DNA from 3 places in the Planococcus shenhongbingii genome. Region 3 is predicted to be linked to each of the others. Evidence: riboswitches for the same ligand, from Rfam matches in the RefSeq annotation. Region 3 holds a riboswitch; each other region holds the start of a gene.
What was found. Region 3 has a riboswitch for S-adenosylmethionine ahead of QWY16_RS18095 (LLM class flavin-dependent oxidoreductase). Riboswitches for the same ligand answer to the same signal wherever they lie in the genome.
Positions count from the first base shown of each region.

Region 1 (6,434 bases), 1.5 Mb from region 3:
GGAATGTTCAATGAATAAATTCTTTGGCACAGAAACGCTGGATTATATTGTTGATGAAGGCGTTCAACTGCACGGTGGATACGGATTCATGCAAGAGTATGAAATCGAGCGCGCTTACCGTGATTCCCGCATCAACCGGATTTTTGAAGGAACAAATGAAATCAACCGTTTGCTGGTACCAGGTACATTGCTGCGCAAAGCGATGAAAGGCGAGCTTCCTTTATTGCAGCACGCACAGAAATTGCAAGAGGAATTGCTCATGATGATGCCGGAAGAAGTTGGCACAGAAGCGTTGGCACAGGAAAAATACTTGGTGAAAAACGCCAAGAAAATCGCTTTGCTTGCAGCTGGCCTTGCGGCGCAGACGTATGGTGCAAAGATCGAACAAGAACAGGAAGTGCTTGTGAACATCGCGGATATCGTCTCGAACGTCTTTGCGATGGAATCTGCTGTGCTCCGCACGGAAAAAGCGATTGCAGCATCCGGAGAAGAAAAAGCCCAGCAAAAATTGTTGTATACGCAAATATATTGCCAAGAAGCCTTTGACAAAATTGAGAAAGACGCAAAAGAGACATTGCTTGCGGCTGTGGAAGGCGACAATCAGCGCATGATGCTTTCTGCACTGCGTAAACTGACGCGTTCAACTCCGTATAACGTGATTGCGAAAAAGCGGGAAGCAGCTGTTAGATTAGTGGAAGCAGAGAAATATGTAGTCTAAGCTTTCTTTGAAAACGCAGCCTTCGGCTGCGTTTTTTTACATCGACCAAGAGTGCTAATTTTGGTAAGCTTGGTTAAAAGGAGGTTTTAGAATGATTACCTATTATGCATATCCGAAATGCACAACATGCCGCAAAGCAAAAAAATGGCTTGAACAAAATAACATTGAATACAATGAAATAAACATTGCTGAAACACCGCCGTCTGACAGCGAACTTCGTGGGATTTATGAGAAAAGCGGACTTGAATTGAAGAAGTTCTTTAATACAAGCGGCTTGAAGTACCGGGAACTCGGATTGAAAGACAAATTGAAAGAAATGCCTGAAGATCAGCAACTGAAGCTGCTGTCGTCAGACGGAATGCTGATTAAGCGCCCCTTGGCTTGGGATGGGGAAAAAGCGACACTCGGATTTAAAGAAGAAGAGTTTGAAAATACCTGGAAGAGAGAGCAGTGAAATCTTGTATTTCCCCAGGCTTTATGTCAAACTGAGAAATGAGTACACTACATAATTTGGAGGGTTTTCGATGAGCACACCACAAGAACTTCGTTATTCTAAAGAGCATGAATGGGTTAAAGTTGAAGGCGGTACAGCACGTATTGGCATCACGCATTTTGCACAAGCTGAACTTGGCGATATCGTTTTCGTAGAATTGCCGCAAGTTGGCGATGAAATAAAAAGAAATGAGCCATTTGGCAGCGTAGAATCAGTTAAAACTGTTTCGGAGCTTTATGCGCCTATTAGCGGGCGTGTAATTGAAGTCAACACTGAGCTTGAAGACAGTCCTGAATTTGTAAACGAATCTCCGTATGAAAATGCGTGGATGGTGGTAATCGAATCTCCAGAAGAAGCTGAAATCAACGACTTGATGTCAGCTGAACAATATCAGGAAATGATCAACGAGTAATATCCTAAAAAGCGCCTATTACTTGGCGCTTTTTTTGCTAGCTGGGCACTGGATGAAATAAGCATCTATAGGCTGATCCAATAAGGAGCAGCTTTTACACCTAATCTTTCATCATATATCAGCGAGGTGTTGACTTATGGATAAAGTAATTGTGGTTGAAGGGCTAACGGATAAAACACGAATAGCGCCGCTCATTGCAGAACCCGTGACGATTGTTTGCACAAATGGTACAGTTAGTGCATCGAGGCTTGAAGAATTATTGCTGCCTTATGAAGGTTTGGATATCATCATATTGGTGGATGCGGATAAATCAGGTGAACGGCTGCGGAAACTTGTTAAACGCGAATTCCCTGAAGCCCGGCATTTTTATATCAATCGCAGTTACAAGGAAGTGGCAGCGACGCCGATCCGGATCTTGCTCGATGTGCTGATTTCAGCAAATGTTCAAGTCAATAAGTTATTAACTGAGGGATGAAATCGATGAAAGAATGGACACATAAAGATTGGCTAAAAGAAAAGAACACTAGCTCTGCCGCGGCTTATTATTTATATACGCCGATGTGCGGTACATGCCAAGTTGCTTCTAAAATGATGGATGTCGTAAAAGAGTTGTTCCCGGATTTGCCGATGGGCAAAGCGAATTTGAATTTTGTTCAGGAAATTGCCGAATTGTACAAGGTGGAAAGTGTACCTTGCCTGCTCATTACAGAAAACGGGCAGCTGAAAGAAAAGATTTACGCATTCCAGTCTGTGCCTTACCTATACGGGAAATTGAAATCTGTTGACGAAAAATGTCGAGCATGGTAAATTGGATTTCTGAACAATAATTTCATATCGTAACTCTTATTTAGAGTGGTGGAGGGAAGTGCCCTATGAAGCCCGGCAACCGTCATGAAAATGAAATGGTGCCAAATCACACAAAGCAAAAGCTTTGGGAGATGAGAGAGCGGTTTTCGTGTTTTCACGGTTACCCTTCTGCTCAGTTCTGCGCGGAAGGGTTTTTTATTTTGGATTAGGAGTTGTAAAAGGATGATTGAATTAAAAGAACTGTCGAAGGTTTTCGACACAGGCAAAGGCACTTTAACAGCTGTCGACCATGTCGATCTGTCGATTTCATCCGGTGAAATTTTTGGCATTATCGGCTATAGCGGGGCAGGGAAAAGTACATTGATCCGTTTATTGAACGGATTGGAAAAGCCTACTTCGGGGACGGTAACAATAAACGGCCAAAATATCTCGGCAAGTAAAGGACTAGAGCTGCGGAAAGCGCGCCAGAAAGTCAGTATGATTTTCCAGCATTTTAACCTTCTGTGGTCACGCACAGTAAAAGAAAACATTGAATTTCCACTTGAAATCGCAGGTGTTCCAAAAAACAAGCGCGACGCCCGCGTTCAGGAATTGGTGGAATTAGTTGGGCTCACGGGTAGAGAACATGCTTATCCGTCCCAGCTGTCGGGCGGCCAGAAACAGCGTGTCGGCATTGCCCGTGCGCTGGCTAATGAACCTGAAGTGCTGCTATGTGATGAAGCCACTTCAGCACTCGATCCGCAGACAACCGATTCGATTCTGGAACTCCTGGTCGATATCAATAAACGTCTCGGGCTTACGATTGTTCTCATTACCCATGAGATGCACGTTATTCGGAAGATTTGCCATCGTGTCGCTGTTATGGAAGGCGGGCGCGTCGTTGAACTGGGAGACGTATTGAATGTCTTTCAGGCGCCAAAGCAGCCAATTACGAAGCGCTTTGTCGCTCAAGTCACCGATACGGAAGATTCGCATGAAACGATTAAACATCTGCGGGAACTTTACCCGACAGGCGAATTGGTGAAATTGGTTTTTGTCGGTGAACAGACGGAACAGCCTATTTTGACTAAGCTGATCCGGAAATACCCTGTAGAGATCAATATTGTGCAAGGAAATATATCGCATACGCAGCGAGGAGCTTATGGCACATTGGTATTACAAATGAAAGGTTCGCAGCAACAGATATCCGAAGCTCTCGCGTTCTTGAACGCTGAAAGTGTACAGACGGAGGTGATGGCAAATGATTGAGTCATTATTCCCGAATGTCGATTGGGACAGTATGTGGGAAGCGACGCTCGAAACATTATATATGACAGCCATGTCGACGTTCTTTACATTTGTCATCGGATTGGTTTTGGGAATCGTCTTATTTTTGACGGCACCGAAACAATTATGGGCTAACAGTGTGGTAAATTGGTTGACTGGTGCATTCGTCAACATTTTCCGTTCGATTCCGTTTATCATTTTAATCATTTTGCTGATTCCGTTTACGAAATTTCTCATCGGCACGATCCGAGGGCCGAATGCTGCATTGCCTGCCTTGATTATTGGAGCGGCGCCATTTTATGCGCGCATGGTATTGATTGCGCTGAAGGAAATTGATAAAGGAGTCATCGAGGCTGCGCGTTCTATGGGCGCAACAACTTGGACGATTATCCGTAAAGTGTTGCTGCCAGAGTCCAAACCGGCATTAATCTCAGGTATCACAGTTACAGCGATTGCATTGGTGGGATATACTGCCATGGCCGGAATTATCGGTGCGGGCGGCCTAGGAACACTTGCGTTCTTGGACGGTTTCCAGAGAAGCCGGGAAGATGTTACGCTTATGGCAACTATTTTGATTTTGATTATCGTCTTCGCAATCCAGTTTATTGGTGACCGAATGACTACAAAATCAGATAAACGCTAACAGCTGAACTATAAAAAACATAGAAAAAGGGGATCGGTTACATGAAAAAATTACTAGCAGGATCATTATTGACAGCACTTGTACTTGCAGGCTGCGGAGGCGGCAATGGCGGAGCAAGCGAAGAAGAGACAAGCACATTAAAAGTGGGCGCTTCAAACGTCCCGCACGCAATTATTTTGGAACAGGCAAAGCCGCTTCTTGAAGAGCAAGGAATTGAATTAGATATTGAGACATATCAGGATTATATTTTGCCGAACCAAGATTTAGAAGCTGGAGAAATTGATGCCAACTATTTCCAGCACATTCCATATTTGGAGTCTCAAAAGAAGGAATTTGGCTATGATTTTGAAAACGCAGGCGGAATCCACATTGAACCGATCGGTGTTTATTCTCAGAAATATGCTTCATTGGAAGAACTTCCTGAAGGGGCAACAATTTTAATGAGCAACTCGGTGGCTGACCATGGCCGTATTTTATCGATGCTTGAAGCTCAAGGCTTGATCAAACTGGCAGAAGGCATAGACAAAACGACTGCTGAAGTGAAGGATATTGTGGAAAACCCGAAAAATCTTGAGTTTGATGCGAACTATGAAGCAGCATTGATGGTTCAACTTTATGAAGCAGGCGAAGGCGATGCTTTGTTGATCAACTCAAACTATGCAATCGATGCAGGATTGAGCCCATTGGAAGATTCAATTGCACTTGAAAGTTCAGAATCTCCATACGTCAATATCATTGCAGTCAATAAAGGCGATGAAGACAGCGAAAATATCAAAGCATTAGTGGAAACCCTGAAATCACAGGAAATCCAAGACTTCATTTTAGAAGAATGGGGCGGGGCAGTAGTACCTGTCAAATAATAATGATATAGCTTTACACACGTCATAAAACTGGACGTAGACTCGATTTTTTTGAGTCTATGTCCAGTTTTTTTATTTTATAAAATAATTTTAATATTTCGCGTATTGTAGAATCTATTCTAATTACTAGACCGATATGATACTTTTGTATAATAATAAAATACAAATGTTCATCTAGGGAGGACACATCATGAAAATTAAATTCGGTCTTTTACCGAGGATTATCGTCGCTATCGCTTTAGGTGTATTAATCGGTTCTTTTGCGCCAGAGTGGATGGCACGGATCTTTGCCACTTTTACATCGATCTTTGGGAACTTTCTTAACTTTGTTGTACCTTTAATCATTCTTGGTTTTATTGCACCCGGCATCGCCCAGCTAGGGAAAGGTTCAGGGAAATTGCTCGGGCTTGCTACATTTTTCGCCTATGCCTCTACGATTGTAGCAGGGATTCTTGCATTTTTTGCTGCGACTACTATTCTTCCGAACTTTATGAAAGCTGGTTCGATGAGCGGCATTGAGGATCCGGAAAATGCTTTGGCAACTTCATTCATCGCTTTGGATATGCCGCCTGTATTCGGTGTAATGTCAGCGTTGATTCTGGCATTTCTGCTCGGCATCGGAATGGCTTCGACCGGCAGCAAGACCATGATTTCATTTTTCGATGAGTTCCAGAAAATTATTGAAAAAACAATTTCATATGTCATTATTCCGTTATTGCCTTTCCATATCTTTGGTATTTTCGCCAATATGGCGTATGGCGGAGCAGTTGCTAAAATCCTGGCACTCTTTGCAGTGGTCTTTGTTATGATTCTTATCCTGCATTGGGCTATGCTATTGCTTCAATACACTACGGCCGGAACATTAAATCAAAAAAATCCGCTTCGTTTATTGAAAACAATGCTGCCTGCTTATTTTACAGCGCTTGGTACACAATCATCAGCAGCAACTATTCCGATAACAGTACAGCAAGCACGTAAAACAGGAGCAAATGAGAAAGTAGTAGATTTCGCTGTACCATTATTTGCAACAATTCATTTATCAGGAAGCACAATCACCATCGTTTCGTGTGCAATCGGTGTTTTGCTACTGACTGGTGATATGCCGACTTTCGTCGGTTTCTTGCCTTTCATTTTTATGCTCGGCGTAACAATGATTGCCGCTCCGGGGGTACCGGGTGGAGCTGTCATGGCAGCGATCGGTTTACTGGAAGCAATGCTAGGTTTCGATTCAACAA
Region 1 is NZ_CP129235.1:1,265,621-1,272,054, forward strand. It holds gene QWY16_RS06240 (acyl-CoA dehydrogenase FadE) at 1-718, shown strand, start outside; gene QWY16_RS06245 (arsenate reductase family protein) at 810-1,172, shown strand; gene gcvH (glycine cleavage system protein GcvH) at 1,243-1,623, shown strand; gene QWY16_RS06255 (ribonuclease M5) at 1,760-2,098, shown strand; gene QWY16_RS06260 (thioredoxin family protein) at 2,104-2,430, shown strand; SAM riboswitch class I at 2,464-2,568, shown strand; gene QWY16_RS06265 (methionine ABC transporter ATP-binding protein) at 2,653-3,678, shown strand; gene QWY16_RS06270 (methionine ABC transporter permease) at 3,671-4,339, shown strand; gene QWY16_RS06275 (MetQ/NlpA family ABC transporter substrate-binding protein) at 4,381-5,199, shown strand; gene QWY16_RS06280 (dicarboxylate/amino acid:cation symporter) at 5,390-6,434, shown strand, end outside.
Region 1: it holds a riboswitch for S-adenosylmethionine, as region 3 does, so the genes downstream of both, QWY16_RS06265 (methionine ABC transporter ATP-binding protein) here and QWY16_RS18095 (LLM class flavin-dependent oxidoreductase) in region 3, are expected to answer to the same signal.

Region 2 (6,434 bases), 110 kb from region 3:
GCAGGATTGAAGACTTTCGTGCCCAGAGGCGCTATCGGCTGACTGCCAAGATGAGTAATTTCTTCCGCTTTCCGTTCTTCAATTGGTATTTCTGCACCGCTGTCAATGGTGACGTCAAATGTTGATGCGGGTGCCGCTACATAAAATGGAATCCCATAAGCATCAGCGAGAATCGCCAAGTTGAGTGTTCCGATTTTATTGGCGGTATCGCCGTTCGCCGCGATGCGGTCCGCGCCCACGATAATGGCTTCGATGTCTTTCGCCCCAATAGTGTGGGCCGCCATGCTGTCGGTGATAAGCGTGACGTCCACTCCTGACTGCTGAAGCTCCCAGACGGTCAGCCGTGCACCTTGGAATACCGGGCGGGTCTCACATGCAAACACTTCAAATTTCCGGCCGCGTTCGCTTCCAAGGTGAAATGGCGCCAAGGCTGTTCCATATTTCGCAGTGGCAATCGATCCGGCATTGCAGATGGTCATCACCCGTTTATGCCCTTCCAAAAGCGCCAAGGCATATTCGCCGATCTGCCGGCAGGAAGCTTCATCTTCCTGGTGGATGCGCACCGCTTCTGCGATAAGCAGCACTTTTCCATTTTCTACAGATTCAGCTTTTTGAACGGCTTCAAGCAATCTATCGAGCGCCCACATTAAGTTGACGGCCGTCGGACGCGACTCTCCTAGATAAAGCGCATCTTTGCGCACATCATGCAGGAACGCTTCCACTGTTTCAGCATCGTGCCGCTGGGCTGCCAGTGCTAAGCCATAAGCGGCGGTGATGCCGATGGCCGGGGCGCCGCGAACTTTCAGCGTAAAGATGGCTTCATAGACATCTTCAATCGTCTCGAGTGTCAAATAGTCAATTTCATGCGGCAATTTCTGTTGATCTAAGATGACCAACTGCCCGTCTGTCCAGGCAATTGATAATGGAATGGTCATTGCTTCAGCTCCTCAAGCAGACCAGATACCGCACTGATTGTTGTTAACCCGGAACGTTTTAAAATCAGCGCTTCGCCGGTGTGCAAAGCTTGTTTCTTTAAACGAATGCGCAAGTTCTTATCTTCAATGCTGTCCAAATCTTTAACATGTGCCAGTCCGATTGTGCGTCGAATCAATTCACAGCCGGCAAAGCCAAGCGTGTCGCGGAATATCTTTTCCAATATGAACTCTTTATAGCCTGGTGTGTCTTTGTATGCTTCAATGCCTTCCCGGTCCCATAGTTCTGAAAAGCGGGTTGAGAAAACTTCCCATGTACGTTCGATATGATTCACAATCACTTGGCGTTCTTCGCCGCTCCGGGTGATTGACTGAACGATTAAGTTTGCCAGAAACAAGCCGACGTCAAAGCCAATAGGACCGTAAAAAGCAAATTCGGGATCGATGACTTTCGTTTCCGATTCACTGGCAAAAATACTGCCGGTATGAAGGTCCCCATGCAATAGCGCTTCCGCTTCCGTCAAAAAACTGAACTTCAGCTTTGCCGCTTCAAGTTTCAATGGACCGTTGTTCCAGATAGCTTCGACCGTGGCTTGAAGCTCCGGTTCGTAATCATTGGTGTCGTTATTGAAAAACGGGTCGGTGAAAATAAGGTCCTCTGTTATTTTGCACAGTTCCGGGTTGGAGTAGTCGGCCACCAACCGCTTTTTCTCAAACGGGTGCAGCGCAAAATCAGATGTATGGAACAGCGTGCGTCCCAAATATTCACCGATGTCTTCCGATAGTTTTGGATAAGCTGCCCCTTGGATCAGCCCTTCGCGTGCAATCGTCAGATGAGACAAGTCTTCCATTACGGTAATCGCCAGTTCCTCATCCATGGCATAAACGGCCGGTACCAGCCCCGGTGCAAATTCGCTATGCTTTTGAAGAGCGTTCGCTTCAATCGTTGCGCGTTTCAATGTCAGCGGCCAGCTTTCCCCGACAACTTTCGCATATGGCAATGCCTGTTTGATAATCAACCCTTTTCCACTTTTAGGATCTTTGATCTGGAATACATAATTCAAGTTCCCGTCTCCGATTTCGCGGCACACCAGTTCCGCTCCTTCAGGGAATGGGTATAGGCTCTGAGCCAGTGCAATGGCTTTTTCTTCGGTTAATGCTTCGTATTGTTTGGATGCTATTGTCATTATTCATCTACCTTTCCGGGTCAATATAAAAAGCCTCTTTCCGCAAGAAAGAGGCCTAGAATGATAGATTCCACGCCTCTTATCTTTCAGAAATGGTCATTTCTGATGGAATTAGCACCGTGCCTTGCGGAATTTGCATTCCGGCGCGAAAGCGCCCCTTCTCACGAAGGTATTACGGTCGGTTGCTGGGCGTCATAGGGCCAATTTCCCTCTGCCTGCTCTTGATAAGAGTACTATTTGAGTAACTATATGCTGTTTGAAAAGAATCCTATCACGGTTCAGAATTGACTGTCAATAACTTTTTTACAACAAATAATTTTGCGAATATTCATTGACAGAATGTTTCATACATGAAATAATCAAAACTAATTTCTTTATTAAAACAATTGAATACGCATTCTTATTCAGAGCAGGTGGAGGGACGAGCCCTATGATACCCGGCAACCGGTCCATTATTGGACACGGTGCTAATTCTTGCAGCCATTTAATGAGGCTGAGAAATAAGAAGTTGTTAAGCCTATTAACCTCTTCTTGTTTGAAGAGGTTTTTTATTTTGATTTTTAACAGGAGTGTGAATGCAATGAGCAGTTTAACAGCGACTTACCAGCTGTATGGCAAAGCGGGTTCATTCGGGAAAAAGGCAGAAGGAATCGCCCTGGGCCTGACGATCGGATCGTGGACCGACTTGCCATTATTGGAACAGCAGCAATTAAAACACCATAAAGGAAATGTCGTTTCGACAACGGAATTTGAAGATTCCCCGCATCCGTTAAAGCCGGATGAAATCAAGGCTGTGGTGAAGATTTCGTATCCAAGTGCCAACTTCTCAGCGGATTTCCCGGCAATATTAACCACCGTCTTCGGCAAATTGTCGCTGGATGGTGAAGTTAAGCTGCTTGATTTGGAGTTTGACGAAGAGCTGCTCTCGCATTTTCCGGGACCACGATTCGGCATCGACGGAATCCGGGGATTGCTTGGCGTTACCGGCCGGCCGCTTGTCATGAGCATCTTCAAAGGCGTCATCGGCCGCGACTTGGATTTCCTCGCTTCACAGCTTCGCCAGCAGGCGCTCGGCGGAGTGGATTTGGTAAAAGATGATGAGATTCTATTTGATAATCCGCTGACGCCTTTTGAGAAGCGGATCACGACAGGGAAAAACGTGCTGCAGCAGGTCTTTGAGGAAACTGGGCACCGGACGCTTTATGCGGTGAACTTGTCGGGGCGCACTTCCAGCTTGCGTGACAAGGCAAAAAAAGCACGCAAACTTGGAGCGGATGCCTTGCTGTTCAATGTCCATGCTTATGGTCTGGATGTGCTGCAGGAACTAGCAGAAGATCCGGATATCGGGCTGCCGCTCATGGCGCATCCAGCATTCAGCGGCGCTTTCACTTCTTCCAACTTTTATGGACTGGCCACTTCTCTGGCACTCGGAAAACTGGTCCGCTACGCAGGCGCCGACTTTTCTTTGTTCCCCTCCCCTTACGGCAGTGTTGCTCTTGAAAAAGCCCAGGCACGGGCACTCGGTGAGGAATTGGTGAAGGACAGTCCGTTGAAGCGAAGCTTCCCAGTGCCTTCTGCAGGCATCCATCCCGGACTTGTTCCGTTATTGATCAACGATTTCGGAATTGACAGTATCATCAATGCAGGAGGCGGCGTACATGGCCATCCGGACGGTGCAGCCGGAGGCGGTAAAGCTTTCCGCCAGGCAGTTGATGCCGTTTTAAGCAAAAAAACACTCGCCGACGCTTCTGAACAGCATGAAGAATTAAAAACAGCATTGGCAATATGGGGGTAAGCATTTTGAGCAAACCAGTGATTTTCTGCGATTTTGATGGCACGGTGACCAACAACGACAACATCATCGCAATCATGAAAAAATTCAATCCGCCCGGCTGGGAATCGGTCAAAGACGATATCCTGGCCCAACGGGTCTCCATAAAAGATGGCGTTGCAAAGATGTTCACGCTGTTGCCGTCATCGAAAAAAGACGACATTATCAGCTATGTGCTGGAACAGGCGCAAATCCGTGACGGCTTTTCTGAATTCGTGGCCTACGCCAAAAAACAGGATATTGCGCTTTATATCGTCAGCGGCGGCATTGACTTTTTTGTCTATCCGCTGCTCGAATCATTCGGCCCTTTCGCCGGCGTCTATTGCAACGAAGCCGATTTTTCAGGAGAAACGATCAACATCAATTTTCCGCACAGATGCGATGACGAATGCACGAGCCAAGGCTGCGGCTGCTGCAAGCCGTCCATTATCCGCGAGCTGCTTGAAAACGGCGCGAAAAGCATCGTCATCGGAGACTCCATCACCGATCTTGAAGCGGCGAAACGGGCAGACCTCGTCATTGCCCGCGATTTTTTAATCGAGAAATGCGAAGAGCTCGGCTTGTCGTATGAGCCGTTTGAAAACTTCCGGGATGTCACTTCCATCATCGACGCTCGTCTGGGTGTGAAGCTATGACGGCGCTTCAGGAGCGATGGCAGGAACTTGCAGATGTCAAAGACGAATTGGCGCTCCGGGACTGGTTCATGGGAACGAGCGGCAACTTGGCCATTAAAGTCCAAGATTCGCCTGTTGAATTTCTTGTGACGGCCAGCGGCAAAGATAAGCGCAAACGCACGGCAGAAGATTTTTTGCTGGTGGATGCAGCCGGCAAGGCAGTCGATGAGACACATTTGAAGCCGTCGGCTGAAACTTTGCTGCATTGTGAAGTTTATTCGAAAACACCTGCGGGGTGCAGCCTCCATATCCATACCGTTGCCAATAACATCATTTCGGAACTATACGGGAACCGTGGAAAAATTGATTTCCAAGGCCTTGAACTCATCAAAGCATTCGGTTTATGGGATGAAGATGCGGTGTTGACCATCCCCATCATCCCAAACCACGCCCACATCCCTGACCTTGCGGAAGAGTTCCGAAAACACTTGACTGCCGATAGCGGCGCAGTGCTGATCCGCAACCATGGCATTACCGTGTGGGGCAAAAACGGTTTTGAAGCCAAGAAACTGCTGGAGGCAAGTGAGTTTCTTTTCCAGTATCAGATGGCTTTGTATCAAATACATTCACATTAAAACTGAAAACGGAAAGGAAGATTCATAATGGCAATCATTAAAATTCAAGGAACAAATGAAACAATCGAAGCGCAAAACGAAGTAGCAGCATTCCTCGAACAGCAGGAAGTTATTTACGAGCATTGGGACATCAACAAATTGCCGGAGCACCTGCGCGAGAAATTCAATCTCAGCGATGAAGAAAAAGAGGATATCCTGGCAGCTTTCAAAGCGGAAATCGACGACATTTCAGAACGCCGAGGCTACCAGGCAGCAGACATCATCTCGCTGTCCGATTCAAATCCGAAATTGGATGAACTGCTGAAAAACTTCCAGCGCAAACACATTCACACAGATGATGAAGTGCGTTACATCGTCAGCGGGCACGGCGTTTTCATCATCCAAGGAAAAGACGAGCGCTTTTTTGAAGTGCATCTGTCTCCTGGAGATTTGATTTCTGTGCCTGAAAACATCACCCATTACTTTACATTGGCAGATGACCGCAAAGTTGTCGCAGTCCGCATTTTCGTTACGACTGAAGGATGGGTTCCTGTTTATCAGGAAGAAGAAAGCGTACAGAACTGAATTTGCAGTACTAAACATCGGCATTTTATTTGATGCCGGTGTTTTTTATTTTGCAAGCGGAGCCCATCTCCTTTATTCACAGTAAGCAACTTAGTATAATGGAAACGACCAGAGGAGGCTTCCGCATGACAATTCCAAAACCACTTGTTCAATCCAATCAGTTATTTATTGTCCTTACCGTCATCTTGGCGCTGATTTTCCATAAAGCGATTCTGTTCCTGCCATTTGCTGCAGGCGTCTTGACACTTATAACCGGCAAGAACCCGGTGATTTTAGTCGGGAGACGATTTTTAAAAAAACCGGCAAACCACTATATTCAGGAAGACCGCGCCCAGCAGATTTTCAATCAATGGATTGCCACCATTTGCCTGGGATTATCGTTGCTGGCTTTCCTATTCGGTTTTACGCTAGTGGGTTATGCTTTCAGCATTATGGTTGTCGCAGCAGCAGGAGTTGCGCTGATGGGCTATTGCATCGGCTGCACGATCCGTTACCGCTATATGATGTGGCGGCATAAAAGAGCAAACGCGGCAAATTAAGCTCTTACATACAAAAAAGGCCAGAAAGCAATCACTGCGATTGCTTTCCGGCCTTTTCTTATGGTTATTTCACTTGCCCATTGCCTTGGATCAAGTACTTTGTGGAAGTTAAAGCAGGCAGCCCCATTGGAC
Region 2 is NZ_CP129235.1:3,843,699-3,850,132, forward strand. It holds gene mtnA (S-methyl-5-thioribose-1-phosphate isomerase) at 1-935, opposite strand, end outside; gene mtnK (S-methyl-5-thioribose kinase) at 932-2,119, opposite strand; SAM riboswitch class I at 2,196-2,350, opposite strand; SAM riboswitch class I at 2,517-2,626, shown strand; gene mtnW (2,3-diketo-5-methylthiopentyl-1-phosphate enolase) at 2,700-3,914, shown strand; gene QWY16_RS18685 (2-hydroxy-3-keto-5-methylthiopentenyl-1-phosphate phosphatase) at 3,920-4,585, shown strand; gene QWY16_RS18690 (methylthioribulose 1-phosphate dehydratase) at 4,582-5,199, shown strand; gene QWY16_RS18695 (1,2-dihydroxy-3-keto-5-methylthiopentene dioxygenase) at 5,227-5,763, shown strand; gene QWY16_RS18700 (DUF4395 domain-containing protein) at 5,889-6,302, shown strand; gene QWY16_RS18705 (glutamate-5-semialdehyde dehydrogenase) at 6,367-6,434, opposite strand, start outside.
Region 2: it holds a riboswitch for S-adenosylmethionine, as region 3 does, so the genes downstream of both, mtnK (S-methyl-5-thioribose kinase) here and QWY16_RS18095 (LLM class flavin-dependent oxidoreductase) in region 3, are expected to answer to the same signal.

Region 3 (6,434 bases):
GTTAAACAGCTACGTCGCAAAGGCGGAAAAAGAAGCGGCCGCCAACAATATCAAAGAATTGGCCGACATCAATTCGGAATTCCATCTGGCGCTGACACGGCTGTCTGAAAACTTTTATCTGGAAGCCATCATGACAATGCTGCAGACGCAAATCGGCTTGATGATGTCGACGTCTTTGTCTCAAGCCGGACGTCCGCTGCGAAATGTGGAAGAACATAAGATGATGATTAGTGCAATCCAATCGGGGGATGGGGATGTTGCGGAAAGCATGGCGAGGTTCCATGTGCGAAAAGCGAAAGAAAACGCGTTTAAAAAAATAGCAGAGGGTGGAAACGGATGATGGAAACGAAAACATTGGTGCAAAATGTATTGAAGACAAAAATGAGCAACATTCCGGAAGAAGTAAAGCTCCATGGCAAAAGAAGCTTGTTCAACTGGATGGGCGTGGCGATTGGTGCATCAAAGCATCCATCGGTCGATATGGTGCTTGGGCTGAAAGAAGACATCAATTCTTCTGAACAGGTATCCATTTTCGGCCGTACGGAAAAAGTCGATCTGCTGCTCGGCAGCTTGATCAATGGCATGTCTTCGCATATTTTTGACTATGACGATACACATCTTGATACCATTCACCATCCGAGCGGCCCGGTTGCTCCGGTCGTGCTGGCACTTGCAGAGAAACTGAACCTGACAGGCGAGCAGGTCCTTCACGCTTTTATTCTCGGCTGCGAGGCGGAACTGCGCATTGCGAATGCAGTATATCCAAGCCACTACCATCTTGGCTACCACATCACGAGCTCTACGGGTGTTTTTGGGGCGGCTATTGCAGCGGGAATCCTGCTGGAACTGGACGAAGAACAGCTGACGTGGGCGCTTGGCATCGCCGGGACGCAGTCATTCGGCCTTCGGGAAATGTTCGGCACGATGACCAAACCGTTCCATCCGGGGAAAGCGGCGCAAAATGGCTTGATGGCGGCCATGCTTGCCAAAAAGAACTTCACGAGTTCAACAGAAGTGCTGGAAGCGAAACGCGGATTTGCCAATGTCCTAGCGCCTGAACATGATTTGTCAAAAGTGAACATCAAATGGGGAGAGCAATGGGAGCTGCTGAAGAACGCTTTTAAACCCTACGCATGCGGCATAGTTCTGCACCCGTCCATCGACGCTTGCATTGCACTTGGCAAGCAAGTAGCGGCGGAAGACGTAGAACGCATCGAATTGACCGTCAACCAATACGTGCTGGAGCTGACCGGCAAACCGACTCCGCCGACTGGACTTGCCGGCAAATTCAGCATCTACCATACAGGAGCCGTCGCATTCCTTGAAGGCGATGCGGGGGAAGCGCAATACGCAGACGCGAAAGTCGTTGATTCTAAAGTGGTCGCATTCCGTTCGAAAATTTCACCGAAAGTCGATGACAGCGTTAAAGAAGAAGAAGTGTATGCGACGGCTTTCCTGAAAGACGGCAGCACAATTGAGCATATCGTGAAAAATGCGACAGGCAGCATTGAAAACCCGATGACCGACGAAGACTTGGCCAGAAAGTTCAATAACCTGACCCATCCGATCATCGGCGCTGAACGTGCGAACAAGCTTCGGACAGCGATGTACATCATCGATGAAAAAACGGATCTGTCGGAATTGATTGAATTGACGAAAGCCGATACTGAAAAAATATACAATTGATACCAAAAGAGAAAGAGCCTTTAAAACGGAGGCTCTTTCTTTTGTTTTGTTTGGCTGTCTCCGCCGGTCATTTATCTATGGCAATTGATTTTTTTCTGTAGCCATTTGTCTGGAGAAGTAAGATGATATAAAAAAGAGCCATAGATGGGAGAGGATCACATGAGAAGCGAGAAAGAGAAAATGCTGCTAGGTGCACTTTACGATGCGACTGACCCTGAATTGCTGAGTGACAGACTCCAGGCACGGAGATTGGTCCGGCTGTTCAATCAGTCATTGGAAGCGGATGCCAACAGAAGAACCGGCTTATTAAAGGAACTGTTTGGCTCGACAGGAAACAAACTGGAAGTCGAACCGGTATTCCACTGCGATTACGGCTATAACATCTACGTTGGCGAGAATTTCTACGCTAATTTTGACTGCGTCTTATTGGATGTCTGCGAAATCCGGATTGGAGCGAACTGTATGATGGGGCCGGGCGTCCATATTTACACAGCGACACATTCGCTGAATGCGAAAGAACGTAATGCAGGATTGGAGTTCGGAAAGCCGGTTGCGATCGGAGCAAATGTCTGGATCGGCGGCCGGGCTGTGATTAATCCTGGCATAACAATCGGGGACAACACCGTCATCGCTTCCGGTGCGGTTGTTACGAAAGACGTGCCGGCGGGTGTCTTTGTCGGAGGCAATCCGGCCAGAGTCATCAAACAACTGGAAGAATAACTGATGCGGCTGAAAAGCCGGCCCATTCCAAAGCGGGATGGGCTGTTTTTCAATCTGGCTTCAGCAGTCTGCCCATCTTTTATTGCGTATAAAATTTTTTGAATGTTTCTTCAAATTATCTGTTTTTTAATAAAAAATTATATATATTGGAAATAAGCCATTGAATTTGGGAGGGGTAGTCATGAAAAGCTATTTTGATGAACAAAACCTTTCGAAAACGCACGGACAAGAAACACAGCCAGTGAAAAATAGGCATTTCCTGAAAACTTTTTTCGCATTGTTCGGTCTCGGTACAGTCGGCATCATTTTTTTGGTTCCTGCTTTAATCCCTCTAATTGAATCGCAGCTGCAAACGCTGCCCGATGCACCTGATATTCCAGTGGTTGTTCTTGTCCTGCTGTCATTGATCAATCCGCTGATTCTGCTGGTGGCAGCTGTAGTAGTGGGTTTGGTGACTGCCCCCAAGACAGGGCTGATATCCCACCTGTATTTTCAGATAAACAGAAAAGCGGATGATCCAAAGAAAGGCTCTTTCAAACAAGCCGTTCCTATTGGGATTATGGCGGGAGCAGGAGCGGCTGCCCTTGTCTTTGTGCTGGATCTTGTCTTTCAGCCATATCTTCCGGGGGCGCTTCAAATGAGCCGCGAGTCCAGGAATCTTTTGAACACGTTATCCGGAATATTCTACGGTGGCATTACAGAAGAATTGCTGCTCCGGTGGGGGTTGATGTCCTTGCTTGTGTGGGGCATGTGGAAAGGGTTCCAGCGTTCACGCAGTGCGCCATCTGCCGCTGTGTTCTGGATCGCGATTGCCATCAGTTCGCTGCTGTTCGCGCTTGGTCATTTCGGGGCAACCGCACTCGCCGTACCGATGACGACGGCTGTCTGGACGCGGATGATGCTGCTCAACGGGCTTGTCGGCATCGTCTTCGGCTGGCTGTATTGGCGAAAAGGGCTTGAAATCGCTATGATTTCACACGCATTCTTTCATATCGCTATGACGCTGTTTATTGTGGTCTGGTTTCTGATATAGTCAGAAACATCCCGCAATTGAAAACCGGTCTGTCACACATAATAACCTCCGTCCCTATTGCAGAAAAAAACAACAAACAATTTGAAAAAATTCAGAAGTAATATTGAGCATTTTTGGAAGCGCTTTAAACATGATGAGAGAAAGGGTTTAAAGATGAAAATGTAAATGAATACCATAAAAATTTATCGGACAATTTGAAATGTTTGGTTGACTTTAAAATATCCTAGTATTATGATTGGATTTAAATTTAATAATCTTATCCAGAGAAGCCGAGGGACTGGCCCGTTGACGCTTCAGCAACCTCTGACATTTGTCAGAAAGGTGCTAATTCCAGCAAGATTTTTTCTTGGGAGATAAGAGAGCGGATTCTGTCTATTTATACGGCCCTCTTTTCTCGATTGTTGAGAAAAGAGGGCTTTTATATTTTCAGCTGACGTCGCCGCACAAATTCATGATTAACAATGAGGAGGATGAATATGACGAAGAAACGAATTTACTTGAACGCATTTGAAATGGTATGTGCTGGTGGGCATCAGTCTCCGGGCTTATGGCTGCATGAAGACGACCGTTCCCATACTTACACAGACAGTGAGTATTGGATTGAACTTGCCAAGCTATTGGAAAAAGGGAAATTCGACGCAGTGTTCCTGGCGGATGTACTGGGTACTTATGATGTTTATAACGGATCCCGGGATGCTGCACTCCGCAACGCCGTCCAGTCTCCGGTCAATGATCCGCTGCTGGTAGTGCCGTTGATGTCTTCAGTCACGAAACATTTGAGTTTCGGTGTTACAGCTTCGGTCAGTCATGAACATCCTTATACATTTGCACGGCGCATGTCGACATTGGATCATTTGACTAAGGGACGGATCGGCTGGAACGTCGTTACCTCTTATCTGAAAAGCGCAGCACTCAATATTGGCCTTGAAGACCAGATGAACCACGACCAGCGCTACGATTTCGCAGCTGAGTACCTGGAAGTCTGCTATAAGCTATGGGAAGGAAGCTGGGAAGACGATGCGGTCGTCCGGGACAAACAGGCGAAAGTCTACACCGACCCTTCAAAAGTGCACGACATCCGGCATGAAGGGGAATATTTCAAAGTTCCTGGAGCTCATTTGTCGGAACCGTCGCCGCAGCGTACGCCGGTTCTGTTCCAGGCAGGTGCTTCACCTCGCGGCCGGGAGTTTGCGGCAAAGCATGCGGAATCGGTATTTACTGCCGGCCCCACAACCCAAGTGGTGAAAAAAGGGGTAACCGCATTGCGCGAACGCATCCAGGCAAACGGCCGCAATCCTGAAGACGTCATCGTTTACACAACGTTCACCGCGATCGTCGGAAAAACAGAAGCGGAAGCACAAGCCAAATACGAAGAACTGAAAAGCTATGTCAGTTATGAAGGGGCACTCGCACTTCTCGGCGGTTGGACGGGCATCGATTTTTCAGGCTACGATCCAGACGAAACGTTGGAGTATATTCAAAGCAACGCCATGCAATCAGCAGTCGAAGTGTTTACGCGTGCCGATCCAGACCGCAAATGGACCATCCGCGAACTTGCCACATTTGTCGGCATTGGCGGCAGAGGCCCAGTGGCAGTGGGGACACCGGAACAAATCGCTGATGAAATCGAATATTGGGTGGAAGAAACAGGAGTCGATGGCTTCAACCTTGCTTATACACTTGCCCCTGGAAGCTTTGTGGACTTTGTCGAACTCGTCATTCCTGTCTTGCAGGAACGCGGCCTTGTCCAAAAAGAATATGCAGAAGGCACGTACCGCGAAAAAATTTACGGCAAAGGCCAGACCGGATTGAAAGAAACGCATCCTGGTGCCAGCTATAAGCAATTGCATCAGCCAATTGAAAACTAGAAGGGGGAATGGATGTGATTACAGCTTACTGGATCAGTGTCGCGGTTTTTTGGATCGCCGGATTGACGCTATGGAATAAAATCTATCCAAAACCGAAACGGAAAGGAGAAGATGGCAATGCGTGAAGACACAACATGGTTGCTTCCATTTATCATCGTAATGCTTATTGGCTATTTTGCATGGACGACTTGGCTCGGTAAGAAAGGTGCTGTTCACAGCGGTTCGATGAAAGGCTTCGCTCTTGCCAAAGGCAAGATAAGCCCGGCGCTGGTCGGCATGAGCTTCGGCACCTCCTACGCAAGCGCGAATTTGTTTCTCGGTGTTCCGGGCTGGGCCTATACATATGGTTTGTCGACGTTATGGTATACCATTGGCTGCTTTGGCGTGACATGGCTCGGTTTGCTGCTATTCACAAAGACTTTCTGGCGCTATGGCCAGAAGAATGGCGGCAGCCTGACGCTTCCGCAATGGCTTGGCAACCGCTATAATAGCAAAGCACTACAGGTCCTCGTAGCGCTTCTGGTGTTGTTCAATATCTACTATATTGTGGGGCAGAATGTCGGGCTTGCTACAATGTTTGAAACAGTCATCGGCATCCCGTATATGTGGGGCATTGCGATCGGTGTCGGCATCACCATTGTCTACGTCAGCCTCGGCGGCGCGTTTGCCCAGATTGTCAGCGACGGTGTACAAGGTGCGGCAATGGCGGCCGTTTCAATCTTGTTGTTCGTGTCGCTGCTATGGACAATCGGCGGCGGCTGGAATGTCTTCGGCACGCTCCACTCGGAACTTCGCACAATTGACCCGGCGCTGGTGGCACCTCTTTCAAAAAGCGGTCCTTTCTATAGCGGCTTTGCCATCTTAAGTATCCAGTGGCTGCTGTTTTCGTTCGTGCTGCTGCCCCATCTGATGAATAAAGTGCTGACAGTCGAAAAAGAAGAGGATTTGCGGACGTTCACCTTAACAGCCGGGCTTTCCCTCTTTGTCTTGTCCATCTTTTCGGTATTTGCCGGCCTTGCCGCACGTGTCATCTTGCCGGGTTTGGCTTCAGCGGACAGTGCCATTCCGGCGTATATCATGGAAGCCTTCCCGGTCGTCATTGTTGCCTTGCTGGTGATGGGATTGAT
Region 3 is NZ_CP129235.1:3,737,674-3,744,107, reverse strand. It holds gene QWY16_RS18115 (GntR family transcriptional regulator) at 1-340, shown strand, start outside; gene QWY16_RS18110 (MmgE/PrpD family protein) at 337-1,686, shown strand; gene QWY16_RS18105 (maltose acetyltransferase domain-containing protein) at 1,846-2,406, shown strand; gene QWY16_RS18100 (CPBP family intramembrane glutamic endopeptidase) at 2,588-3,439, shown strand; SAM riboswitch class I at 3,693-3,799, shown strand; gene QWY16_RS18095 (LLM class flavin-dependent oxidoreductase) at 3,916-5,307, shown strand; gene QWY16_RS18090 (sodium:solute symporter family protein) at 5,425-6,434, shown strand, end outside.